Regions from separate parts of the Streptomyces sp. NPDC001315 genome, predicted to be linked through region 3. Evidence: riboswitches for the same ligand, from Rfam matches in the RefSeq annotation. Region 3 holds a riboswitch; each other region holds the start of a gene.
The links. Region 3 has a riboswitch for thiamine pyrophosphate ahead of ACFY16_RS28335 (thiamine ABC transporter substrate binding subunit). Riboswitches for the same ligand answer to the same signal wherever they lie in the genome.

Region 1 (2,192 bases), on a different contig from region 3:
GGTGTCGACCTGGATCGTCGCCTTCTTGCAGGTGCCGTTCGCCTCCTGTTGGGCGGATGAGCCCTCGGCGGTCGAGGTATCGCCGGTCGGAGTGCCCCCCGAGGCGTTCACCGACGCGCAGCTCACGCTCTCCACCTTGGTGACCGTGGCCTGCTGGGTCTGCCGGTCGAACCCGACCCCGGTGCGTTCGTGCGCCGGGGTACCACCGGGCCACAGCACCACGAGTCCCACCACCACCGCCGCCGCGAAGGGTACGAGGATCGCCGCGATGACCTTGCGCAGGTGCTTGGATACGGGGGCGGCTGGGCCGTGACTGTGTGAATGACCGTGCTCGCCACCGGATCCAGAACCGTGCCCGCCCCCTGAGCCCGGTCTGTGCTCGCCATGTGAGCCCGGACCGTGACCGCCGGGACCCGGTCCCTGCCGGTGCCCGTTCCCCAGCCCGTGCCCATGTCCGTGGTTGTGCCCGTCGCCAGAACCACCGCCGTGTCCAGGGCCGTTGGCGTGTCCGCTGCCGTGGCGGGCGCCCGGTCCGGGAGGAGGCTCGGGCGGTGGGTACGGGGGCTCGTGTGTCGTGGTCACCGACCGATCATCGCAAGAGCGGCAGAGGCCCACTGTTCACCGCGCCACAAATGACGCTAGCGTGGAGGCACCTTTGCACACGCGGGAGCTCGGAGCACCGGGCTGAGAGGGCGCTGACGTCCGTCTTCGCAATGTTTCACGTGGAACGAGTGCTGTTTCACATGAAACGTTGCCGACGGAAACCGCTGCGTCGACCGCCGAACCTGTTACCGGGTAATGCCGGCGTAGGGAGTAGGTCTCATGACCAACAAGGACGCACGCACGCCTGCCTCCGTTCAGGGCGAACAGCCCCACGAGGCCGGGAAGTCGCTGGGCTGGCACAAGGCGTATGTCGAGGGCTCACGCCCCGATCTGCGGGTGCCGGTCCGCCAGGTGCACCTCACCAACGGGCAGTCGGTCACGCTGTACGACACGTCGGGCCCGTACACCGATCCACTGCTCGGCACTGATGTCCGCAGGGGTCTGCCGCCGGTGCGGGAGAACTGGATCACCGCCCGCGGCGACACCGAGGAGTACGCGGGCCGTCCCGTGCGCCCCGAGGACGACGGAATCAAGCACACCTCGCCGCGCGGCGGTCTGCGTAACCTCGACGCTGTCTTCCCCGGGCGACCGCGACTGCCCCGCCGCAGTCGCGACGGCCGAGCCGTCACCCAGCTCGCCTACGCACGCCGCGGCGAGATCACGCCCGAGATGGAGTTCGTGGCCATCCGGGAGAACGTGGCGCCGGAAGTGGTCCGTGAGGAGATCGCTGCCGGTCGGGCCGTGCTGCCCGCGAACGTCAACCATCCGGAGATCGAGCCGATGATCATCGGCAAGCGGTTCCTGGTGAAGGTCAACGCCAACATCGGCAACTCCGCGGTGACCTCCTCCATCGAGGAGGAGGTCGAGAAGATGACCTGGGCGACCCGTTGGGGCGCCGACACGGTCATGGACCTGTCCACCGGCCGTAACATCCACACCACTCGCGAGTGGGTGCTGCGCAATTCCCCTGTCCCCATCGGCACGGTGCCGCTCTACCAGGCTCTGGAGAAGGTCGACGGCAAGGCCGAGGAGCTGACCTGGGAGATCTACAAGGACACGGTCGTCGAACAGGCTGAGCAGGGCGTGGACTACATGACCGTCCACGCGGGCGTCCGGCTGCCGTACGTGCCGCTGACGGCCAACCGCAAGACCGGCATCGTCTCGCGCGGCGGCTCGATCATGGCGGCCTGGTGCCTCGCGCACCACAAGGAGTCGTTCCTGTACGAGAACTTCGAGGAATTGTGCGAGATCCTCGCTGCCTACGACGTCACGTACTCGCTCGGCGACGGCCTCAGGCCGGGATCGATCGCGGATGCCAACGACGAGGCTCAGTTCGCGGAGTTGCGGACGCTCGGGGAACTCAACCGGATCGCGAAGCGTTTCCATGTTCAGACGATGATCGAGGGCCCGGGCCACGTCCCGATGCACAAGATCAAGGAGAACATCGACCTTCAGCAGGAGATCTGCGATGAAGCTCCGTTCTATACGCTCGGCCCGCTGACGACGGACGTCGCGCCGGCGTACGACCACATCACCTCCGGCATCGGTGCCGCGATGATCGCCTGGTGGGGCACGGCGATGCTCTGCTA
Region 2 (2,192 bases), on a different contig from region 3:
GGGCTCCCCGTTGACGGAGATGGTGACGCAGGTGTTCATACGGGCTGCTCCGTGAGTGCGGCGGCGGTGAACCGCCGGGGTGTGAAGGGCCGGGCCTCGTCCGGCAGCGAACCGGTGGCCAGCGCGTGGACCAGCACGTCACCGGTGACCGGCGTGAGCAGCACGCCGTTGCGGTAGTGCCCGGTGGCCAGCAGCAGGCCGTCCAGCCCGGTGGGGCCGAGCAGCGGCGCGTTGTCGGGGGAGCCGGGACGCAACCCGGCCCGGGTCTCCGTGAGCGGCAGCTCCGTGATCCCCGGCACCAGCTCGTGCGCGTCGCGCAGCAGCTCGTACACGCCCCCCGCCGTCACGGTCGTGTCCCAGCCCAGCTCCTCGCTCGTCGCCCCGACGACCAGCTCGCCGTTCTCCCGAGGCACCAGGTAGACCTGGCTGCCGCGCACCACGGCCCGCACGGTCCGGCTCAGGAAGGGCGCATACCGCTTCGGCACGGTCAGCCGCACCACCTGCCCCTTCACGGGCCGGACGGGAGGCCGTACGTCCTCCGGGACCCCCGCGAGCCGCCCGCTGAGGCTGCCGGCCGCGAGCACCACCTGCCCCCCGCCCAGCGCCGTGCCCTCGCGGGTGACGATCCCCGCCGCCCGCTCCCGCTCGACGGTCAGCCGCTCGGCCCACTCCCGGTGGAAGACCACGCCCGCCCGCTCGCACGCGGCCACCAGGGCGGCCGCCAGCCGCCGCGGGTCGATCTGATGGTCGCCGTCGACCCGGAGCCCGCCGCGCACACCCGGCGCGAGCATCGGCTCCAGACGCCGGCAGTCCCGCCCGGACAGCCACTCGGAGTCCAGACCCGACTGCCGTTGCAGGGTGTGAAGTTCACGCAGATGGGCGCGGTCGTCGGCGTCCAGCGCCACGGCGAGCGTGCCGCAGCGGCGGTAGCCGAGGTCGTGGCCGGTGAGGTCGGTGAGCTCCGCCGCGAAGTCCGGGTAGCGGCGGGCCGAGGCGAGGTTCAGGCCCAGCAGGGTCTGCTCGCCGAAGTGCAGTTCCGTGACGGCGGCCAGCATCCCGGCCGCCACCTGCGCGGCCCCGCCCCCGGGGTCGGGATCCACGACGGCCGTGGCGAACCCGCGCTGCGCGGCCCGCCACGCCGTCACGAGTCCGATGATTCCGCCCCCCACGACGAGGACGTCTGGCGTACGCGTAGGCGACATGGGCGTCCAGCCCCTCCCTTCGCCGGCATGACCCGGATCAGGTTCGTACGGTCGGAGGCCGCCAGCCTCCCTCTCAGCCCGGTGCGTCCGGGCTCCCGCGAGTGCTTTACGTTGGCCACCCTAGCCCGATGCCGTAAGTCTCAGTAAGGGAGCCTCTGCCCATGGCTCGTTCGCTCGACGGACTCGTCCTCGCCCCCGTGGCCGACCAGGCCCCAGGTCAGGTGGGTACGCGCACCCGGTTCACGTACCACGAGAAGGACGGCGAGATCTGGGCCGAGTACGCGGGCGGCGACGTCGTGCGCGGGCAGTTGGTGGGTACCCGGACGGATGACCGGCTGGACTTCCGGTACGTGCAGCTCAAGCATGACGGCAGCACGTCGTCCGGGCACTGTGTGTCGACGGTCGTCGAACTGCCCGACGGCCGGGTGCGCCTGGAGGAGGCCTGGGAGTGGGAGTCGCAGCCGGGCAGCGGGACGAGCGTGGTCGAGCAGGTGACCGAGCCGGTCGTCGCGCGGGTGACCGAGGCGGTTGTGGAGCAGGTCACCGAGCACGCCCCCTGACTGACGAATTGTCAGTTGTCTATGGTGATCAGGTGAGTGAGCAGACGCAGCAACGAGGCACGTCGGCGGAGCGTCGCGTGGTCGTGGTCGGCGCGGGCATGGCCGGGGTGCAGACCGCGGTCGCCCTGCGGGAGCAGGGCTTCACCGGCACGGTGACCGTGCTCGGCGCGGAGCCCCACCAGCCGTACGACCGTCCCCCGCTGTCCAAGGCCGTCCTGCTCGGCACGGCCGAGGGCTCCGCCTTCGACGTCGACTTCGAGGCGCTCGGCATCGAACTGCGGCTCGGGCTCGAGGTGCTGGGCGCCCGCCCCGGCGACCACGAACTGGACACCGCCGAGGGGCCTGTGCCGTACGACGTCCTCGTCCTCGCCACCGGTGCCGAACCGATTCGGCTGCCGGGCGCGGAGGGCGTTCCCGGCGTGCATCTGCT
Region 3 (2,192 bases):
ACATCACGCCCGCGGAGCGCAAGGACGCCGTGGCCGAGATCGGTGAGAAGCCGTTTCGTGCCAAGCAGCTCTCGCAGCACTACTTCGCGCGGTACGCGCACGACCCGGCGGAGTGGACCGACATTCCCGCCGGCTCACGAGGCAGGCTGCAGGAGGCGCTGCTTCCCGAGCTGATGACGGTCGTACGGCATCTGTCGACCGACGAGGGCACCACGCGCAAGACGCTGTGGCGGCTGTTCGACGGGACGCTCGTCGAGTCGGTGCTCATGCGGTACCCGGACCGGGTGACCATGTGCATCAGCTCGCAGGCCGGCTGCGGTATGAACTGCCCGTTCTGCGCCACCGGGCAGGCCGGGCTGGACCGGAACCTGTCCACCGCGGAGATCGTGCACCAGATCGTGGACGGGATGCGGGCCCTCAGGGACGGTGAGGTGCCCGGCGGTCCGGCGCGGCTGTCCAACATCGTCTTCATGGGCATGGGCGAGCCTCTCGCCAACTACAAGCGGGTCGTGGGGGCCGTCCGGGCGCTCACCGACCCCGCGCCGGACGGGCTCGGCCTGTCGCAGCGCGGCATCACCGTGTCGACGGTCGGACTCGTGCCCGCCATCCACCGGTTCGCCGACGAGGGCTTCAAGTGCCGCCTGGCGATCTCGCTGCACGCACCCGACGACGAACTGCGCGACACCCTCGTCCCCGTGAACACACGGTGGAAGGTGCGCGAGGTCCTCGACGCCGGGTTCGAGTACGTCGAGAAGTCCGGCCGCCGGCTGTCCATCGAGTATGCGCTGATCCGGGACATCAACGACCAGGCCTGGCGCGGCGACCGGCTCGGACGGCTCCTCAAGGGCAAGCCCGTGCACGTCAACCTCATCCCGCTGAACCCGACGCCGGGCTCGAAGTGGACCGCCTCCCGGCCCGAGGACGAGAAGGCGTTCGTCGAGGCCATCGCGGCGCACGGGGTGCCCGTCACCATCCGGGACACCCGTGGGCAGGAGATCGACGGGGCGTGCGGTCAGCTGGCCGCCACCGAGCGGTAGTCTGACCCGCGTAGGTACATCTTCATATTCCGACAGGGGAGCGCCACAGCGCTGAGAGTGCGGCAACCGGGCCGCAGACCCTCTGAACCTCGCCCAGGTCATTCTGGGTAGGAAGTTCGGTCATCACTCAAGCTGTTCGCCCTGCCCGGGAACCGGCGGATCCGTCCGACGGCCCCGGGCAGGGCCGCGTCTCTTCCTGGTCACCTCCAGGAGGAATCAGTGCACAGAAAGACGTACGTGGCCGCGGCGATCGGGCTCGGCCTGGTCACGCTGTCCGCCTGCGGGTCGTCCGCCGACACGGGCTCGGGGAACGGGGGGTCGGGGAACTCCAAGACCGTCACCCTCGTCAGCCACGACTCGTGGGCCGTCTCCAAGAGCGTGCTCGCGGACTTCGAGAAGCAGTCCGGGTACAAGGTCAAGGTCCTCGAGGACGGGGACGCGGGGCAGGCCGTGAACAAGGCCATCCTCACCAAGGACAACCCGCAGGGCGACGTCTTCTTCGGCGTGGACAACACGCTGCTGTCCCGGGCCCTCGACAACGGGCTGTTCCAGTCGTACGAGGCCAAGGGCCTGGACCAGGTCGGGACCGAGTACCAGCTCGACCAGGGCAAGCACCGGGTCACGCCGATCGACTACGGCGACATCTGCGTCAACTACGACAAGGCCTGGTTCAGCGCGCACAAGCTGACCCCGCCGGCCTCCCTGGACGACCTGACGAAGCCCGCTTACAAGAACCTCCTCGTCACCGAGAACGCCTCCACCTCCTCGCCCGGCCTCGGCTTCCTGCTGGGCACGGCCGCGAAGTACGGCGATGGGGGCTGGCCGGGCTACTGGAAGAAGCTCAAGGCCAACGGCGTGAAGGTGGTCGACGGCTGGGAGCAGGCCTACAACGAGGAGTTCTCCGGTTCCGCCGGCGGCAAGAAGGCCAAGGGCGACCGGCCGCTCGTCGTGTCGTACGCCTCCTCGCCGCCCGTCGAGGTGATCTACGCCGACCCGAAGCCCACGACCGCGCCCACCGGTGTCGCGGACGGCACCTGCTTCCGGCAGATCGAGTTCGCGGGGCTGCTGAGCAACGCCAAGAACACCGAGGGCGGCAAGGCGCTCATCGACTTCCTGGTCTCCAAGGAGTTCCAGGAGGACATGCCGTTGAACATG
Region 4 (2,192 bases), on a different contig from region 3:
GCGGCGTGCATCCACAGCACCAGCGGAAACCCGGCGAGGGCGGCCAGCGCGGCGGCGAGGGGGCGGGGGATGCGGACACCGACGGTCTGCAGCGCGAGCGAGCCGCTGTAGTCGTTCATGGCGTTGCTGCACAGCGCGGCGAGCGCGACGGCCAACAGGCCGAGGGCGCCGGGCGCCCCGCCGCCGAGCAGGGTGTCGACGCCGTGTGCGGTCTGGTCGGTGAAGACGGCGGCGCCCCACAGCCCGAGCGTCTGCACGGCCGTGAACGAGACGACGACCCCGAGCAGCGTGCACCAGAACATCCGCACCGGCGACGTCTCGCGCGGCAGGTAGCGGCTGAAGTCACTGGCGTACGGCGCCCAGGACAGCGCGAGGCTCAACGCGATCGTGCCGGTCAGGACAAATACGCCGGCCCGGTCGGCGCCGTGGACGCTGCCGTGCGCGAGGCCGCCCGCTCCGGTGTCGGCCAGGCGCCAGGCCAGCGCGGCGAAGGCCAGGGCCAGCACCGCGGTCATCGTCTTCTGAAGGCGGTGGATCGCCTCGTAGCCGAGGACGCCGAGTGCGCCCTGGGCAGCCATCATGACCAGAACGCCGAGCCAGAACGGCCAGCCGCACAGCCGGGCGAGCGCGTCCCCGCCGAACAGGCCGATGAGCGCGTCCCACGCGATGGACGACAGCCACTGGAGCACGCCCGGCAGTACCACAGCCCGGCCGAACGCGAGGCGGGCGAGTGGCAGTTGGCCGGCTCCGGTCCTGCTTCCCCAGGTGCCGAGGTACGCGGTGGGTATCGCCCCGATCACCGTGCCGAGGACGACGGCGGCCAGCGCGGTCGCGAAGTCAAGGCCGAGCGCGACGCCGACGGTGCCGGTGAAGACTCCGGTCATGGTCAGGTTCGGCGCGAACCACACGGTGAACAGGCGTCCCGGACCGCCATACCGATGGCTCTCCGGGACCGGCGCGATCCCCCGCGCCTCGATCCGCCAGTCCCCCGGCGCACTCGGCATCCGCCCGTCGAAGGCGGCCACAGGGCCGGAAGAAGCATGGGGCAGCGTCATCGAACGACATCCCTCCGCCAGTGCTAACTGGTTCAGGTTCAACGGGTGTGATCTCAGCCCCTCGGTGGGGGCACCCCGTGTCGGGCAGTTCCGCGTACGAGGGTAACGCGCGCGCGGCAGCCGGTCGTACCGGGGCCCGGCGTCCCCGGGGAGGCGGGGGACGCCGGGCTGCGGGTCGTACGAGGGACTGGCGGGCAGCTCAGCTGCGCCAGGTGTCGTTCAGGGTGACAAGGCCTGAGGAGGGGACGGTCGCGGTGCGGTTGGCGCCGCTCTCCCAGGTGACGTTGCCGTCGGCGTCCTTGAGGATGTACTTGTACTCGAAGGAGGTGCCGGCGGGCAGGGACACGTCGAGCTTCCAGACCGGGTACGCGGCGGGGTCCAGTTTCAGGGCGTTCCCGGTGTTCCAGTTGCCCAACTGGTCCTTGTTCCCGGTGACATAGATGTTCTCGCCCCACACGGTGGTGGCGTTGACGTTGAAGGAGGCACCGGTGGCGGGGTCCGGTTCGGTCGTGCCGCTCCCGCAGGTCTTGGCACCCACGTGCAGGGCGACCGCGGTGTTGGCGCCGAGGGTCGCGGTGAACTGTCCGGAGGAGTTCACGGTGACGCCCTTGCCGGACTGCACGTCGCAGTAGTTGCGGGACACAGGGCTTGCCGGGGCACGGATGACCCCCTAGGGTCGCGTAAGCAAGCGCTTAGACAGACGTTCCGGGCCTCGCCCTGGCGCTCCCGCAAGGAACCGGAAGGAAGAGGTGGCACGCGTGCCCGTCATCGACGCCTGGCTGCAGCACCCGACGGTGCGCCACTCCAACCACGAGATGTTCGACTCCCTACGCCGGTGGACCGGCCGCGGTCTGCTCGACGAACCCCTCCCGGTGGAGACGACGGTCGCCGCCCTCAAGGCCGCCGACGTGGAGATCGGCCTGTCCGCCGCCTGGTACGGCCCGCAGGGGCCGCTGATCAGCAACGATGAGGTCGCCGACTTCGTGGCCCGGTCGGACGGCCGGCTGCGCGGAGTGGCGGGCGCCGATCTGCGCCGCCCTGTGGAAGCCGTGCGCGAACTGCGGCGGGCCGTGGAGGAACTGGGGTTCGTGGCGCTGCGGATGGTGCCGTGGCTGTGGGAGCTGCCGCCCACCGACC

Region 1: another riboswitch for thiamine pyrophosphate. It lies ahead of thiC (phosphomethylpyrimidine synthase ThiC); the one in region 3 lies ahead of ACFY16_RS28335 (thiamine ABC transporter substrate binding subunit).
Region 2: another riboswitch for thiamine pyrophosphate. It lies ahead of thiO (glycine oxidase ThiO); the one in region 3 lies ahead of ACFY16_RS28335 (thiamine ABC transporter substrate binding subunit).
Region 4: another riboswitch for thiamine pyrophosphate. It lies ahead of ACFY16_RS42260 (purine-cytosine permease family protein); the one in region 3 lies ahead of ACFY16_RS28335 (thiamine ABC transporter substrate binding subunit).

Annotation. Positions count from the first base shown of each region.
Region 1 covers NZ_JBIAWZ010000003.1:160,462-162,653, reverse strand. Annotated here, with positions in the region: gene ACFY16_RS11190 (YibE/F family protein) at 1-582, opposite strand, end outside; TPP riboswitch at 654-830, shown strand; gene thiC (phosphomethylpyrimidine synthase ThiC) at 823-2,192, shown strand, end outside.
Region 2 covers NZ_JBIAWZ010000001.1:1,226,532-1,228,723, reverse strand. Annotated here, with positions in the region: gene thiS (sulfur carrier protein ThiS) at 1-39, opposite strand, end outside; gene thiO (glycine oxidase ThiO) at 36-1,202, opposite strand; TPP riboswitch at 1,200-1,311, opposite strand; gene ACFY16_RS05415 (hypothetical protein) at 1,364-1,762, shown strand; gene ACFY16_RS05410 (NAD(P)/FAD-dependent oxidoreductase) at 1,795-2,192, shown strand, end outside.
Region 3 covers NZ_JBIAWZ010000012.1:115,373-117,564, reverse strand. Annotated here, with positions in the region: gene rlmN (23S rRNA (adenine(2503)-C(2))-methyltransferase RlmN) at 1-1,037, shown strand, start outside; TPP riboswitch at 1,062-1,169, shown strand; gene ACFY16_RS28335 (thiamine ABC transporter substrate binding subunit) at 1,257-2,192, shown strand, end outside.
Region 4 covers NZ_JBIAWZ010000040.1:13,970-16,161, forward strand. Annotated here, with positions in the region: gene ACFY16_RS42260 (purine-cytosine permease family protein) at 1-1,055, opposite strand, end outside; TPP riboswitch at 1,048-1,143, opposite strand; partial or broken gene ACFY16_RS42265 (carbohydrate-binding module family 20 domain-containing protein) at 1,255-1,689, opposite strand; gene ACFY16_RS42270 (amidohydrolase family protein) at 1,814-2,192, shown strand, end outside.